4 regions of the Bacillus jepli genome follow, and region 4 is predicted to be linked to each of the others. Evidence: predicted binding sites of a transcription regulator. Region 4 holds the regulator's gene; each other region holds the start of a gene.
The links. Region 4 encodes LexA, which represses DNA repair genes until DNA is damaged. Its sites were predicted from a motif close to CGAACATATGTTCG; they were not measured.

Region 1: ABC371_RS14625 (Y-family DNA polymerase) is a predicted target of LexA. The motif match lies at 2,236-2,249, and genes of this name have one in related genera.
Region 2: ABC371_RS24600 (YolD-like family protein) is a predicted target of LexA. The motif match lies at 1,290-1,303, and genes of this name have one in related genera.
Region 3: uvrB (excinuclease ABC subunit UvrB) is a predicted target of LexA. The motif match lies at 2,325-2,338, and genes of this name have one in related genera.

The regions. Positions count from the first base shown of each region.
Region 1 covers NZ_JBDFMO010000001.1:2,870,676-2,874,539, forward strand. Annotated here, with positions in the region: gene ABC371_RS14615 (glutathione S-transferase family protein) at 545-1,585, shown strand; gene ABC371_RS14620 (GNAT family N-acetyltransferase) at 1,598-2,098, shown strand; gene ABC371_RS14625 (Y-family DNA polymerase) at 2,304-3,566, shown strand; gene ABC371_RS14630 (YolD-like family protein) at 3,620-3,864, shown strand, end outside.
Region 2 covers NZ_JBDFMO010000002.1:300-4,163, forward strand. Annotated here, with positions in the region: gene ABC371_RS24595 (hypothetical protein) at 17-241, opposite strand; gene ABC371_RS24600 (YolD-like family protein) at 925-1,260, opposite strand; gene ABC371_RS24605 (DEAD/DEAH box helicase family protein) at 1,505-3,864, opposite strand, start outside.
Region 3 covers NZ_JBDFMO010000001.1:1,980,642-1,984,505, forward strand. Annotated here, with positions in the region: gene ABC371_RS09975 (peptide chain release factor 3) at 1-658, shown strand, start outside; gene ABC371_RS09980 (DUF2198 family protein) at 1,193-1,420, shown strand; gene ABC371_RS09985 (hypothetical protein) at 1,534-2,145, opposite strand; gene uvrB (excinuclease ABC subunit UvrB) at 2,446-3,864, shown strand, end outside.
Region 4 covers NZ_JBDFMO010000001.1:3,530,099-3,533,962, reverse strand. Annotated here, with positions in the region: gene glnA (type I glutamate--ammonia ligase) at 1-1,087, shown strand, start outside; gene lexA (transcriptional repressor LexA) at 1,171-1,797, opposite strand; gene ABC371_RS18095 (DUF896 domain-containing protein) at 2,206-2,436, shown strand; gene tkt (transketolase) at 2,524-3,864, shown strand, end outside.

The DNA of each region.
Region 1 (3,864 bases), 660 kb from region 4:
GACATTACCGGTATATCACGGAGGTGTAAAACGGTAAATGGTATACCGCAAACGGTGTTACCGGTATATCGAGGAGTTGCAAAACGATAAATGATATACCGCAAACAGTGTTACCGGTATATCGAGGAGTTACAAAACGAAAAATGGTATATCGCAAACGGTGTTACCAGTATATCGAGGAGTTGTAAAACGATAAATGATATACCGCAAACGGTGTTACCAGTATATCGAGGAGTTGCAAAACGATAAATGATATACCGCAAACGGTGTTACCGGTATATCGAGAAGTTGCAAAACGATAAATGATATACCGCAAACGAAAGAGTGTCCCTTTTAAATGTCATCTTCATCCGTGTTTATAAAATATAATTTTTCCTGTTATAAGGCAATATTTTATAGACTAACAGGTAAATAAACTTCCATAGATAGAAGGCTTAATTTCTGAGTATTATTACTTGACGTATAAATTAGATAATGAGTAAACTACATTAAACGCATTGAGTTACTGCGCATTAAAGAGAAGGAACATGAGGGAGAGAATGATATGTCACAAAATGATCAGACAATAAGCTGTAAGATTCCCACAGAAGCAAACAATACTTCAACCAATAAGCCTGCAGAAATAAAAGCGGATGGTTCGTTTAATCGTCAAACAAATCGCTTTACAACTCCTTTTGGAAACCAGCCAGACGAGCTACCCGTTGAGTCTGGACGCTACCGTTTGCTATGGTCTGCTGCATGCCCATGGGCACACCGCTCTGTAATCGTTCGCAAAGTGCTGGGATTAGAAAGTGCAATTAGCCTAGGAACAGTAAGTCCACTTCGACCTAGAATTGAGCGTGTAGATTGGGAATTTTCCTTAGATGAAAATGGAGTGGATCCTGTTCTTAATGTTCAGTATGTGAGTGAGGTTTATAAGAATGCGGACCCTGATTATACAGGTAGACCAACTGTACCAGTCATGGTTGATCTTGAAACCAAAAAAGCGATTAACAATGACTATTTTAAGCTTACCAACTATTTTGAAACCGTTTGGACTCCTTTTCATAAGGAAAACGCTCCTGATTTATATCCGAGTAGCTTGCGCGAAGAAATTGATGCATTAAATGACGTTATTTTTCATGATATCAACAATGGTGTGTATAAATGTGGATTTGCTCGTTCTCAGGAAGCCTATGAACAATCCTATGATCGATTGTTTGCTAGATTAGATGAATTAGAGGAACGTTTATCCAAGCATCGTTTCTTATTTGGGGACTTTATTACGGATTCTGATGTACGCTTATATACGACATTGGTGCGCTTTGATGCTGCTTATTATTCTGCATTTCGAACAAACCGAAATTTAATCCGTGAATTTAAAAATTTATGGGGATATGCTCGTGACTTATACCAGACTCCTGGTTTTGGTGAAACGACTGATTTTGCTGCGATTAAGCGACATTATCACCTATCCATCACCATTGATCCCGCAAAAGGAGACGTGAATATTCTTCCTAAAGGACCAGACGAATCGGTATGGCGTTCTGAACATAACCGTGATCAGTTAAGTGGAAAAAAAGAAAAGTTCTTGATTCAAGGGTAGGTGAAATCAGTAATGAAAATTCGTGATGCAAAACAGGAAGAATTGGAATTTATTCGAGAGCAACGAGTTGCTGCTTATCATGAGCATTCAACGGTAATTCCAGCTGCTCATTGGCTAGCTCTTAAGCAGGGAATTTCATCTGAAGCTGATCGCCTCCATGGTTCTGAGCTTATTGTCTGTGAACTCGATGGGGAAATTGTCGGAAGCGTAGTCTTATTTCCCGCTAATACAGATGCATATGAAGGTCAGTTAGAAGAACTGGAATATCCTGAAATACGGATGTTAGCAGTGAGTCCTGAGGCTCGTGGAAAAGGCGTCGCTTCAGCCCTAATTACCGAGTGCATACAGCGTTCTCGAGCAAAAAATCATCAATTTATCGGATTACATACTGGTGAATTCATGAAACAGGCGATTAAGCTCTATACAAAACACGGCTTTGAGCGTTTGCCACACTACGATTTTGAGCCAGCCAATGATGGAATTATTGTTAAAGCTTTTCGCTTATCTATATAATCCTCAAAAAACCAATTCGCAATCTAGGCGTTTTGGTTTTTTCTTTTGTTCCGAGTCATTCAGTTAGGCAGTTACGTATTTGTACAGAACTTCTTTTAAGCTGTTATGTAGGTTCTGCTTTAAATTTCCATTGAAATCGAACGTATATTCTCCTATTATTAGGAATAGAATACGAACGTATATTCTTTTTTGGAGATGATGTTAGATGGTGGATTATAGTCAGTTGCCCGTTCAAAAAATTTTATGCGTGGATATAAAAAGCTTTTATGCGAGCTGTGCAGCAGTATTGTTAGGGCTTGATCCACTCGAGTGCTATTTGGCGGTTGTTGGAGATACAGAGCGCCCGGGAAGTGTTGTGCTTGCAGCTTCACCAAAGCTAAAACAGGAATTTGGGATAAAAACGGGATCAAGACTTTTTGAAATACCCAAGGACCCTCGAATTAAAATAGTAAATCCCAAAATGGCAACTTATTTACGAATTTCAACGGAAATTACCAGACTTTTTAACCGGTACGTACCAAAAGATGCCATCCATGTATATAGCGTCGATGAAAGCTTTATAAAAATTGATGGAACTGAAAAGTTATGGGGCGATGCGACAACAATTGCCCGTAAAATCAAGCAAGAGATTGAAACTGAATACGGGCTAACCTGTGCCATTGGGATTGGTCCTAATATGCTGATGGCAAAGCTATGCTTAGATTTAGATGCAAAGAAAAAAGGAATTGCAGAATGGACCTATGATGATATTCCCGAAAAACTATGGCCCGTGTCGCCCCTACGAGAAATGTGGGGAATTGGGAGAAGGGTAGAGCGAACCTTAAATGGGATGGGAATTACAACCGTTGGCCAGCTTGCCCACTATCCGCTTGAATTACTTGAGAAAAAATTTGGAGTGATGGGAAATCAGCTTTATTATCATGCCTGGGGTGTCGATTTATCAGAAATTGGTGCCCCTATTATGCAGGGGCAGGTAAGCTTTGGAAAAAGCCAAATCCTCTTGCGTGATTACCCAGACCCAGAAGAAGTGAAGCACGTCATTCTTGAAATGTGTGAAGAGGTAGCAAGGCGGGCACGTCGACATAAAAAGGCAGGAAGAACAATTAGTCTTGGGATTCATTATAGCCAAGATGAGTTTGGCGGGGGATTTTATAGGTCGAAAACAATTGAAACTCCGACAAATATTACGATGGAAATGTATCGTGTCTGTCTTGAATTATTTGAAAAATTTTATGCTCAAAAAACGGTTCGCAAAATTTCAATTGCACTTTCCAATATTGAGGATGACAGACAAATGCAATTGGATTTGTTTTATCTTAATCGAGTCAAGCAGCATAAGCTTGGATACGTAATGGATGGCATCCGTGGTAAATACGGTTCAGACGCAATCCTACGTGCAGTTTCCTATACAAATGCCGGAACATCAAGACATCGTAGTAAGCTCGTTGGCGGACACAAGGCAGAGTAGAGCGTCTCAAGGGGTTAGGTGCTAGAGATAGACGTAAGAAAGAAGGTAATAAGATGATACGGGACCGCGGAACGATAAAATGGACAGCAATGATGCTGCCAGAACATGTGAGATTGCTTAGAGATTGGGCAGAAGAAGATACGTATGAGCAAAAGCCAGAACTAGATGAGCAACAAATCGAAGAGATGAACAGTGTTCTTTATCAGGCGATGGAGGAGGGGAGAGAGTTGGTTATCACGCATTATGAAGCCAAACATCACAAACTCCTTCTTGGCACTATTCATCATTACGATAACTT
Region 2 (3,864 bases), on a different contig from region 4:
GTTCTTTAATAAAAAATTATATTCTTTTCCATACATCAACCCACATTTTTGGTTGTTTCTTAATAAATCTAGCCTTTGTTTTCCTACTTGCCCGTTTTAATATTTTGGAGTATTTTTTCTTTTCTTTATCAGTTAGACTAGCTAACTCATCTTCTAATCTTTTTCTAAACTCTATGTCTTCTTCTTTTTCCTCATCGGTTAAAAGCTCGTACAATTCTTCCTCAGTTATCTCAATATACACCAAACCCACTCCTAAATTTTCAAGTTTTAATTCTACTATATTCTTTCAGAGACTTTGGTAGAACCATTAAAAAGTAGTTTTGTATTTGGAGGATTTTAGGATACAGGCAACCATTCCTATTTTTAAAATTCTTCTCACACTGAGTTAATAAAATTATAGGTACCAACCCTGTCAATCTTGTTCCCGTAATTTAATCTAGTTAAATTGCGTAAAATAAGTGTAATTCAGTTTAATTTATATGAGTTTTATTAAGATTCGAATTCAGCTAAATAAAATAAGTTAAACTCAAAAAAATAAGTATGTTAACAATTGTGTTAGCAAAATGGTTAGCAGGTGGTCTGTTATATCATTAAGTAAAACTTAATATAAATTTTTGGATAGGAAACAGCTTAATGTTACCTATCCTTTTTTAATTACTTAATTATGAAATGAGAAACTTTCTTTTACTATGTCTCACTTTTTGTCTGTATTATAACCTTACAATCTATGAAGTTCATCTTTTGGATTATCCATTGATAAACTATTAATAAATTTTATACCGCCTAAAAAGGTGCTTCCCGGAAATATATTTGTTTAAGAAAGTGCTTAGAGGTTCAGAAGTAATCATTATTAAAATTGTGACCATTTCTCCGTTCTCAAGTATTCATTTTTGTGACCATTCATAATTGTATTCAGCTGTATATTTAATCTCGATAAATATCCACAATTAAATTGAAAGGGAGTTGATGAAGTTCCTCGTTCTGATTAATAATTTTTAATTGTTTATTGTTGGTGTCTATATAGTGAACATTACCATTAATAAATTCGAAACAACCAAACTGCTTGTTATATACTTTAAAGGTTAAAGTAAGGTTATACTCCATCGCTTCAGCTACAATCTCATTCATCTCTACTATCTTTTGCACATCTATAAGTGGTTGTTTCTCCCTCAGGTCTTCACGCTCACTGTCTTTAAGTAATTTTATTTGTTCCGGGATAAAGAAGCCCTGCCATTTCATAATTCCTCTATCTCTAATCACAATGCATCCCTCCATATTGATATTATATGCGAATGTACGTTCTGTTAACACTTTTTTATTTAGTAAACGTTAATACTTTCTTATTAATTCACATATAACGTATATTATGGTGGAGGGTTTCTCCTAAATTAATAGATAAAAGACAAAAAATGCTTAGAGTTTTTACACTCTAAGCATTTTTTGTGAATAAGTAAAACTTAGCTGGAGAAGATTATCAAACGGTCGAATTCAGATAGCCTAAATATTAGGCCCCTGCAATCTCCTCAGCATTTCGATTAATATCATCAATGGTTTGTATGATTTTTCTTACATCACTAAGGTTATCCTGAAATAACTCTGATATACTACCAAGTGAACGAAACGGATCTTCTTGTAATACCTGCTTTTCGAGCATTCCATTTTTAACTACATAATCGATAATTAGTTTAACAAACTTAATTTGATTTACATTTAGTCTTTCTTCTGATAAAAATTCAGAAAAAGCTTCATTTGCAGCCTGTTGGTCTAAACCAACTATTTGTCTAACCAACTTAGTAATAGGAGTTTCACCAAACTCTTTTTTATAATCTTCTTGTGTTCCAAGTTCTTTCCACAAGATTTCTTCAAGAGTTTGAACATCTTGGACAGTTAAAGACTTATTATTCCTTAATTTATAGATAGCAATTTGGTCTTGATGTTCTTTTAAATATTGGCTAACCTTCTTACGATAATTTTGAAGGTTATTGGCTCCATAAATAGGGGCATTATCCTCGTCAATAACTGTAAACACATCACTAAAGTTTGTAAAATAATCCTTTTGATGCTCTTTTTCTAAAAACTTAACAAGCTCCCGTATTGCTTCCCTAACTTCTTCTAACTCGAAAATATCGGCTTCTTCCCAAAATTCATCCGATTGAACCTTATTTATTATATCCCTCTTCGCATTGATTTGAGGAATAGTACCGATTTGTGAAAGTTGTTCTGCCGTTTTGACTACACTTTTTATTGGCTTTCCAGCATTCCTTGCAGTTAATTTAGCAAGCTCAATTGAATACATAATATTATCAAAGCGTTTCGCAAGTTCATCGTCTGCAATTGGAATAATTAATGGGGCAAGATGTCCTTGAATCTCACTGACATTTGAAACAGAAAGTGCCTGCCAATTTGCACGGTTTTTATATTTATGCACATACTGTAAGTGCATTCTTACCCGGAAGTTATCCTCGTTAAGCCTACTAATTTCTTGATGTACATCTTCGACTAAATCATTTCTGTGTTGGATAAATTTATCCTCTTGATATTCTAAGGCTTGCAGCTCCTTAATAATATCTACCTTAAGGTTAAAAATACGTTCGGTTAAGCCTATAGAAACAGTTCCTTCAATCCCTTTTTGGTTTGTACGGAAAAACTCAAAATTCCTCAAATAATCAAAGATTAAGAAGTATTTTTTATCCTCACCTATTCCAAACAAATCCGGGCATAGACGCGTTCCTCTGCCAATCATTTGCCAAAACTTTGATTTAGAACGGACCTTTTTAAAAAATACTAAGTTGACTACCTCTGGAATATCTACACCGGTATCTAGCATATCTACAGAAACTGCAATCTGCGGGTATTTTTCTTTAGTTGAAAAGTCATCTATAAGTGTTTGGACATAATTAACACTAAAGTCAATTTGAGCTGCAAATTTCCCGTTATATTCCGGATATACGGCATTAAAACGCTCAACAATTCGTTTAGCGTGCTTTGAATTATTTGCAAAAATAATGGTCTTCCCGAGCTTGTCTCCACCTTCAACCTTGATCCCGTTTTCCATTAAATCATTTAGTACTTGGTCAATTGTATTATCATTAAATAACCACTGATTAACGGCTGAACTACTTATTTCTTCACCTTCCTCATCATCGAATGTTTCTTCAAATTGCTCTTTTTCTTCATCCGTTAGATCATCATAACGCAATCCATCATCTAAGATTTTTGATGTTGATTCTTTTGTTCGATATTCAACGAGGAATTTATCTTTAACAGCTTGTTCAAGCTCGTAGGCATAGGTTGGAGCACCTGTTTCTAAACCGAATATATCATAAGTATTCTTATCGATTTCATCCTTTGGTGTTGCAGTTAATCCAAGTAAAATTCCATCAAAGTAATCAAAAATAGCTCGATACTTTTTATAAATAGACCGGTGTGACTCGTCTATTATGATCAAGTCAAAGTGCCCAACGGTGAATAGCTTATTACCATCTTTTCGTTTTGTATCATCTATAGCGTTCATCATTGTTGGATAGGTGGAGAATACCATTCTACTTAATTCTGGGTTATCTCTGTTATCCAACAAGTTACACAATGTCATATTAGGAAGTAGGTTATTAAAGTTCTTTTTAGCTTGAAGAACAAGTGCAGTTCTATCTGCTAAAAACAACACGTTTTTAACCCAATTGTGACGAACCAAAACATCTACCAGGGAAACAGCAGTCCTAGTTTTACCACTACCTGTTGCCATTACAAGCAATGCTTTTCGCTGCTTTGAAGTTAATGTTTCACAAACAGAAAGAATAGCTTCCTTTTGATAATAACGATTTGTAATTTCATCCTTAATTTCAATATCTTTTAACGGCCTTTGAA
Region 3 (3,864 bases), 1.5 Mb from region 4:
TGCGTTCCTACGTGTCTGCTCCGGAAAGTTTGAGCGTGGAATGAGCGTTAACATCACTCGTACCGGTAAATCAATCAAATTGAATCAAACCCAACAATTTATGGCGGCAAGCCGTGAAACAGTTGATGAGGCATATCCTGGCGATATTATCGGAATTTATGACCCGAACGTCTATCAAATCGGTGATACATTGACGGCAGGTAAAGAAGATATGCATTATCAGGAGCTACCTGTGTTTCCACCGGAAATGTATCGTAAGGTTCGCGTAAAGAACGTGATGAAGGCGAAGCAATTTAGAAAAGGAATTGAGCAACTCGTTCAAGAAGGTGCGATTCAATTATTCAGACAGGAATCAAATGATGAATTTATTCTTGGTGCGGTTGGTCAGCTCCAATATGATGTGTTTGAATATCGATTAGAGGCAGAATACAATGTCGCAGTTGAATTCACTACCCTTGGAAATCGGATTCCAAGATGGATTGCGAACAAGAATGTCGATACACGCCTGTTCGATTCAAGAAGTTTACTTGTTCGTGACCGAAATGAGCGCTATGTAGTTTTATTTGAAAATGACTTTACCTATCGTTATTTCCAAGATAAAAACAAGGACATCGAACTCATTGATTTATTTGAAAGTAACGACTATAAAGGTGTTTAAAATAAATCGCCCAGAAACTTTTCTGGGCGATTTATTTTATGAAAGGATGCAGAAATTTGTTTCGAAAAATCGATTAGGATCCAGTTGTTGTACTAGTTTATGATAGTAGTGGAAATGGCGTCTTCACAGCGGGCGGTGCAAATTTTGAAACATAAATGATTGAGCTTGCTGGTGGGAAAAACATTTTTGAAGAAATTACTGACAAGCATTGGGTCACTGTTAGCTACGAAGAGGTTCTTGCTAGAAAGCCTGATGTGATTTTGATACACGACTATGAAGCACCTTCAACCGAACGAAAAATAAAGGACACCAAAAACACCCTGCCCTTTCACAGTTAGAAAGTGTTAAAAACGAAAACTTTGTTGTCATTTCGCTAGAGAGCGTATTACCTGGAAACTGTATGGCGTAAGCGGTGGAGAGTTTAGCGGAAGGGTTTTATCCAGAGGTGTTTGAATAGCAAGGGTAAATTATGTGTTTTACTTTCGTTGTTTTGGTATAGTAAATTTATGAAATTGTTGAAAGGACACGAATTTGATGCTATTGAAACTTTTGCTGGCGCTCATCCTTCCGGGTGTACTCGTCGTTTTCTTTACAAGGGTGACTTATAATTATTATGTAGGCTTCTTTCTAGCGGTTGCTCTAATTGCTGCATCCATATATAAAGGATATGCAGATTCCATTTATATCATTATTGCGGATATCATCTCGCTTGGATTGGGATTTCTGTATGCGAGGAACATGGGGAAAAGGGCTAAAAAATAAATGGGTATGTCGGGGGTTTAATGAAGGACTATTTGCTATAGAAGACGCAGCCAAACGTCCGTCATCTAGGGGATGAAGGACTGAATGCTCATGATGTTGCATCGGACAGTCCTTCATTTCTCCTCCATCTTCTCTAACTCTGTAACAAACACTGTTTTAATTTCAGCATCCCCAATTACCCCATTATGAAAGGTGTTTGAATCCATCCAGTAAAGCTCTCGGAAGCTAACCCCGTTATTTAACTCGATTTCTAAAAAAACACGTTTACCTTCAAATTTTCCAGTTAAGTGAAGACCATACGGGTCATCTAGTCCAAGCCGATACCAAGACTGGATAAATTGTTCCTTTGATTCGTCTGAAAATGTGTGTAGCCTGCTACCATCCTCGGTGCTTTCAATATGTATATTTTTTACCAATCCATCGAGTGGGTAAAGCTCCCCAGCTGTTTTTGCTTCCTTATTTTCATCAAAAACATATACTTTATCATCGGCAGCTACGATGAATGAAGAAGGGTATCCTTTTATCTCATAAATCGAAGTTCCTTTAGGCAAGTATGCGGCATCTCCATTAACCATCTTGTGATCACTGCATGCATGTTCATTCATCATGAAAGTCACCTTCCCAAGTTCTTTTCCCTTCTCGATTGAAATCGAGCCTAGTTTGTCGTAAGAATCAGGAAAATCATGTTGATACTTTACATCGTTATCATCAAAGCATCCACCCATTCAACAACTTCTCCATTTGGACAACCTGATATTCTGACATTGTTATTGCATGAAACTAAAAAGCCTAATACGAAAACGAGAATAAAGATTCCACACCTTTTTATCATAAAACACCTCACCACTACATGCTTTTTTCCAAATTATAACATGTTTTACAACAGATATTTTAAATAAAAAATCGAATATCAGTTCGTATTTTTGTTTGTTTTAGGTTGGTTTGTGGTACAATGTTTCTATCGAGAAAATGTCAGTGAAAAAACACATAAAACAGTTCAGAAAAAACGGATTGGAGGATTGCATGTGAAAGATCAATTTGAATTAGTTTCTAAATATTCCCCACAAGGTGACCAACCGAAAGCAATTAAAGAGCTAGTTGAGGGAATCAAGGCGGGGAAAAAATATCAGACCTTGTTAGGGGCAACTGGAACAGGAAAAACATTTACAATTTCAAATGTAATTAAAGAAGTAAATCGTCCAACCCTGATTATTGCCCATAATAAAACATTAGCTGGGCAGCTTTACAGTGAGTTTAAAGAATTCTTTCCTAATAATGCTGTTGAATATTTTGTCAGTTATTATGATTACTTCCAGCCCGAGGCGTATGTTCCCTCATCTGATACATATATCGAAAAAGACTCAAGCGTGAATGATGAAATTGATAAACTGCGCCACTCTGCAACATCTTCGCTTTTTGAACGACGCGATGTTATCATCATTGCCAGTGTATCATGCATCTATGGTTTGGGTTCTCCAGAGGAATATCGGGAACTCGTTGTGTCCCTACGTACGGGAATGGAAATTGAGCGTAATGAACTTTTGCATAAACTTGTGGATGTTCAGTATGAACGAAATGATATTGACTTCCGTCGCGGAACCTTCCGTGTAAGAGGAGATGTAGTCGAAATATTCCCAGCCTCACGTGATGAGCACTGTATTCGCGTGGAGTTTTTTGGTGATGAAATTGATCGGATTCGTGAAGTTGATGCTTTAACGGGTGAAATTCTTGGCGAACGTGAACATGTTGCCATTTTCCCAGCATCCCACTTCGTAACCCGTGAAGAAAAAATGAAAATCGCAATTAAAAATATTGAGGCGGAGCTTGAGGAACGGTTAGCAGAGCTTCGTGAAAATGGCCAACTTCTTCAAGCACAACGACTTGAGCAAAGAACCAATTATGACCTAGAAATGATGCGTGAAATGGGCTTTTGCTCAGGGATTGAAAACTATTCGCGACATCTAACATTACGACCACCAGGTTCAACACCATATACATTATTGGATTATTTTCCAGATGATTTGCTAATTGTTGTGGATGAATCGCACGTAACATTGCCACAGATTCGAGGCATGTTCAATGGTGACCAAGCGAGAAAACAAGTATTGGTGGACCATGGGTTCCGTCTTCCTTCCGCATTGGATAACCGCCCATTGCGATTTGAAGAATTCGAAAAGCATATCGATCAAATTATTAATGTTTCCGCTACTCCTGGACCGTACGAAATTGAACACACTGATGAAATGGTGGAACAAATCATCCGGCCAACTGGTCTACTCGACCCGATTATTGAAGTTCGACCAATTCAAGGCCAAATTGACGATTTATTAGGTGAGATTCAAGATCGCGTGAACAAAAATGAACGTGTTCTTGTGACGACTTTAACGAAAAAAATGTCTGAGGATTTAACGGATTACTTGAAGGATATTGGAATCAAGGTAAAC
Region 4 (3,864 bases):
TGCTGAAAAGGGAAAGGTAGCTCGATTAATTTGTGACATCCATAATGCGGATGGTACTCCATTTGAAGGTGACCCTCGTAATAACTTAAAGAGAGTCTTAAGAGAAATGGAAGAGTTAGGATTTACAAATTTCAACCTTGGACCTGAGCCTGAATTTTTCCTATTTAAATTAGATCAAAAAGGTGAACCTACTCTTGAGTTAAATGATAATGGAGGATACTTTGACTTAGCGCCAACAGACCTTGGTGAAAACTGTCGTCGAGATATCGTGTTAGAACTTGAGGAAATGGGCTTTGAAATTGAAGCTTCCCATCATGAGGTAGCACCTGGTCAGCATGAAATAGATTTTAAATATGAAGATGCTCTTACAGCTTGTGATGAAATTCAAACGTTTAAACTAGTTGTAAAAACAATTGCCCGTAAACACGGTTTACACGCAACTTTTATGCCAAAACCATTGTTTGGTGTAGCCGGCTCCGGAATGCACTGTAACCTTTCATTATTTAAAGGTGGAGAAAATGCATTTTTCGATCCAAACGCAGACCTACAATTAAGTGAGAATGCTAGACATTTCATTGCAGGTGTTTTAAAACATGCACCTAATTTTACAGCCGTTACAAATCCAACTGTAAACTCATATAAACGTTTAGTGCCTGGATATGAAGCACCTTGTTATGTAGCTTGGTCTGCTCAAAATAGAAGTCCACTTGTTCGTATCCCTGCTTCACGTGGTCTAAGCACACGTGTTGAGGTGCGTTCAGTGGACCCATCAGCAAACCCTTATATGGCAATGGCTGTATTACTGGCTGCGGGCTTAGATGGTATTAAGAACAAGCTTACACCACCAGGACCTGTTGATCGAAATATTTATGTTATGAACAAAGAAGAGCGTAATGAAGCGGGAATTGTGGATTTACCATCAACTTTAGCACTTGCTTTAGAAAAGTTAAAACAAGATGAAGTGTTAATTAAAGCCTTAGGCGGACATTTGTTCGAACACTTTATCGAAGCGAAAGAGATCGAATGGGATATGTTTAGAACACAAGTACACCCTTGGGAACGTGAGCAATATATGACGATGTATTAATAAAGAGACCCTTAACACATTTGTTAAGGGTCTTTCATTATGAAAAAAAGACCATTTCAATGAAGAAATGGTCCTTTACATATTTAATGGATAGTACGGTATACACCGATGACTTTTCCAAGAATGGATACATTTTTTAAAATAATCGGTTCAAGCATTGAGTTTTCTGGTTGGAGTCGAATATGGTCTTTTTCTTTGAAGAAGCGTTTTACAGTTGCTTCATCTTCTTCTGTCATGGCAACAACAATATCCCCATTGTTTGCTGAATGCTGTTGCTTAACGATTACGTAGTCTCCATCAAGAATACCCGCTTCAATCATACTGTCACCCATAATTTCAAGCATGAAGATTTGATCATCGTGCGCAGCAAATCGATCAGGTAGTGGAAAATACTCTTCAATATTTTCAATGGCTGTGATTGGTTGACCCGCTGTAACCTTACCAATGACAGGGACATTTACAACATTTGCAGTTGGAATTGTTTCATTTGTATCAGCCTGTAATATTTCAATGGCACGAGGCTTTGTTGGATCTCTTCTTATCAAACCTTTACTTTCCAGTCTGGACAAATGGCCATGAACGGTTGAACTCGATGCTAACCCAACAGCCTCTCCGATTTCCCTTACTGAAGGTGGGTAACCCTTATCTTTTACTTCCTGTTTAATGTAATTCAATATGTCCTGCTGTCTTTTTGAAAGCTTTGTCGTCATCTACACTCATCCCCTTATCTTTATTTTTCTATGTATTAAATTCTCGTTCATCATTCATGATCGGTTTTTAAGTATGTGTCTGTCCGACAAAAACCTAAATTCTTAAGTAGAGTATAGCATGTTTTATTTGATTATACAAACATAAGTTCGAATTTTTGTTGACACAAAACATTTGTTCGGTATATAATAAAAATATAAAATACGAACAAACATTCTGTAGGGGTGGAAATGAACATGTTGAAAAAATTACAAAGTGGATTTATCTATTATGTCTTATTTATTTTATTAAGCATGGGAATGGTTTTTATCACTGCTAGCTAAGTTAAGCAAAGTGGAATACTTGTAAAAAATCTTTTCATTTAGTACTATGAACTATGATTTAGAAAAGATGACACAAGGAGAAATACGATGCTTTCAAAAGATAAACTTAATCGGATCAATGCTCTTGCCAAAAAAGCAAAGTCTGTTGGTCTTACAGATAAAGAAAAAGAAGAACAACAAGAGTTAAGACAAGAGTATTTACGTGTTTTTAGAAATTCAATGACAAATACCTTACATTCGGTAACGGTGGTAGACCCAGAGGGTAATGATGTAACTCCCGAAAAATTAAAAGAGAGCAAACGGAAAAGATTGCATTAACAAAGAATACATAGATTTCTATGTATTCTTTTCTTTTTGTGCATACTACATAAGAACCAACTAATTATTTGAAAGGATGTTTGTTTTATGACAAATTCAATTACGGACTTGTCGATTGCGTCGATTCGAACACTTTCGATCGATGCTGTTGAAAAAGCAAATTCAGGTCACCCGGGGATGCCAATGGGAGCAGCTCCAATGACATATGCTCTATGGACTAGACATATGAAGCACAATCCAAAAAATCCAAAATGGTTTAATCGGGACCGCTTTGTGCTATCAGCGGGACATGGATCGGCACTATTGTACAGTATGCTTCACCTATCAGGCTATGACTTAACAATCGATGACTTAAAGCAATTTCGTCAATGGGGCAGCAAAACTCCTGGACATCCTGAATATGGGCATACAGCGGGAGTTGATGCAACAACAGGTCCTCTCGGGCAAGGTATCGCCATGGCTGTTGGGATGGCGATGGCCGAACGTCATTTAGCTGGTGTATACAATAAAGACTCATTTGAAATAGTAAACCATTTTACATATGCCATCTGTGGAGATGGTGACTTGATGGAGGGTGTTTCAGGGGAAGCTTCATCATTAGCAGCTCACTTAAAATTAGGACGTTTAATTGTTTTATATGATTCAAATGATATTTCTCTAGACGGTGACCTGGATCAGGCTTTTTCAGAATCAATTGAACAACGCTATAAAGCCTATGGTTGGCAGTATCTACGTGTGGAAGATGGAAATGATGTTGATGCGATTGATAAGGCGATTGAGGAAGCGAAAGGAGATTTAACCCATCCTACACTCATCGAGGTTCGAACAACAATTGGCTACGGTTCTCCGAATCGTGCAGGTAAATCAAAAGCACATGGCGAACCATTAGGTGCTGATGAATTAAAATTAACAAAAGAAGCATATAATTGGACATTTGAAAATGACTTTCATGTACCAAGTGAGGTCTATGCACATTTTGAAGAAACCGTGAAAAAGGTCGGCGAACAAAGTGAGCAAGAATGGAATCAATTATTTAACAATTATAAAGAAAGCAATACAGAGCTAGGAAAACAGCTAGAGATGGCGATAGATTGTAGGCTGCCTGAGGGTTGGGAAAAGACGTTGCCAGTCTATGAAGTAGGTAAGAAGCTCGCAACACGTGCATCATCCGGTGAGGCATTAAATGCAATCGCAAATAGTGTGCCACAATTCTTTGGTGGTTCTGCCGATTTAGCTGGTTCAAATAAAACAATGATAAAAGATGCTGCTGATTTTATGCCTAATGATTATAGTGGGCGCAATATTTGGTTTGGAGTTCGTGAATTTGCAATGGGTGCTGCCTTAAACGGCATGGCTCTCCATGGTGGATTAAAAGTATTTGGTGGAACATTCTTTGTTTTCTCAGATTATTTACGACCAGCGATTAGA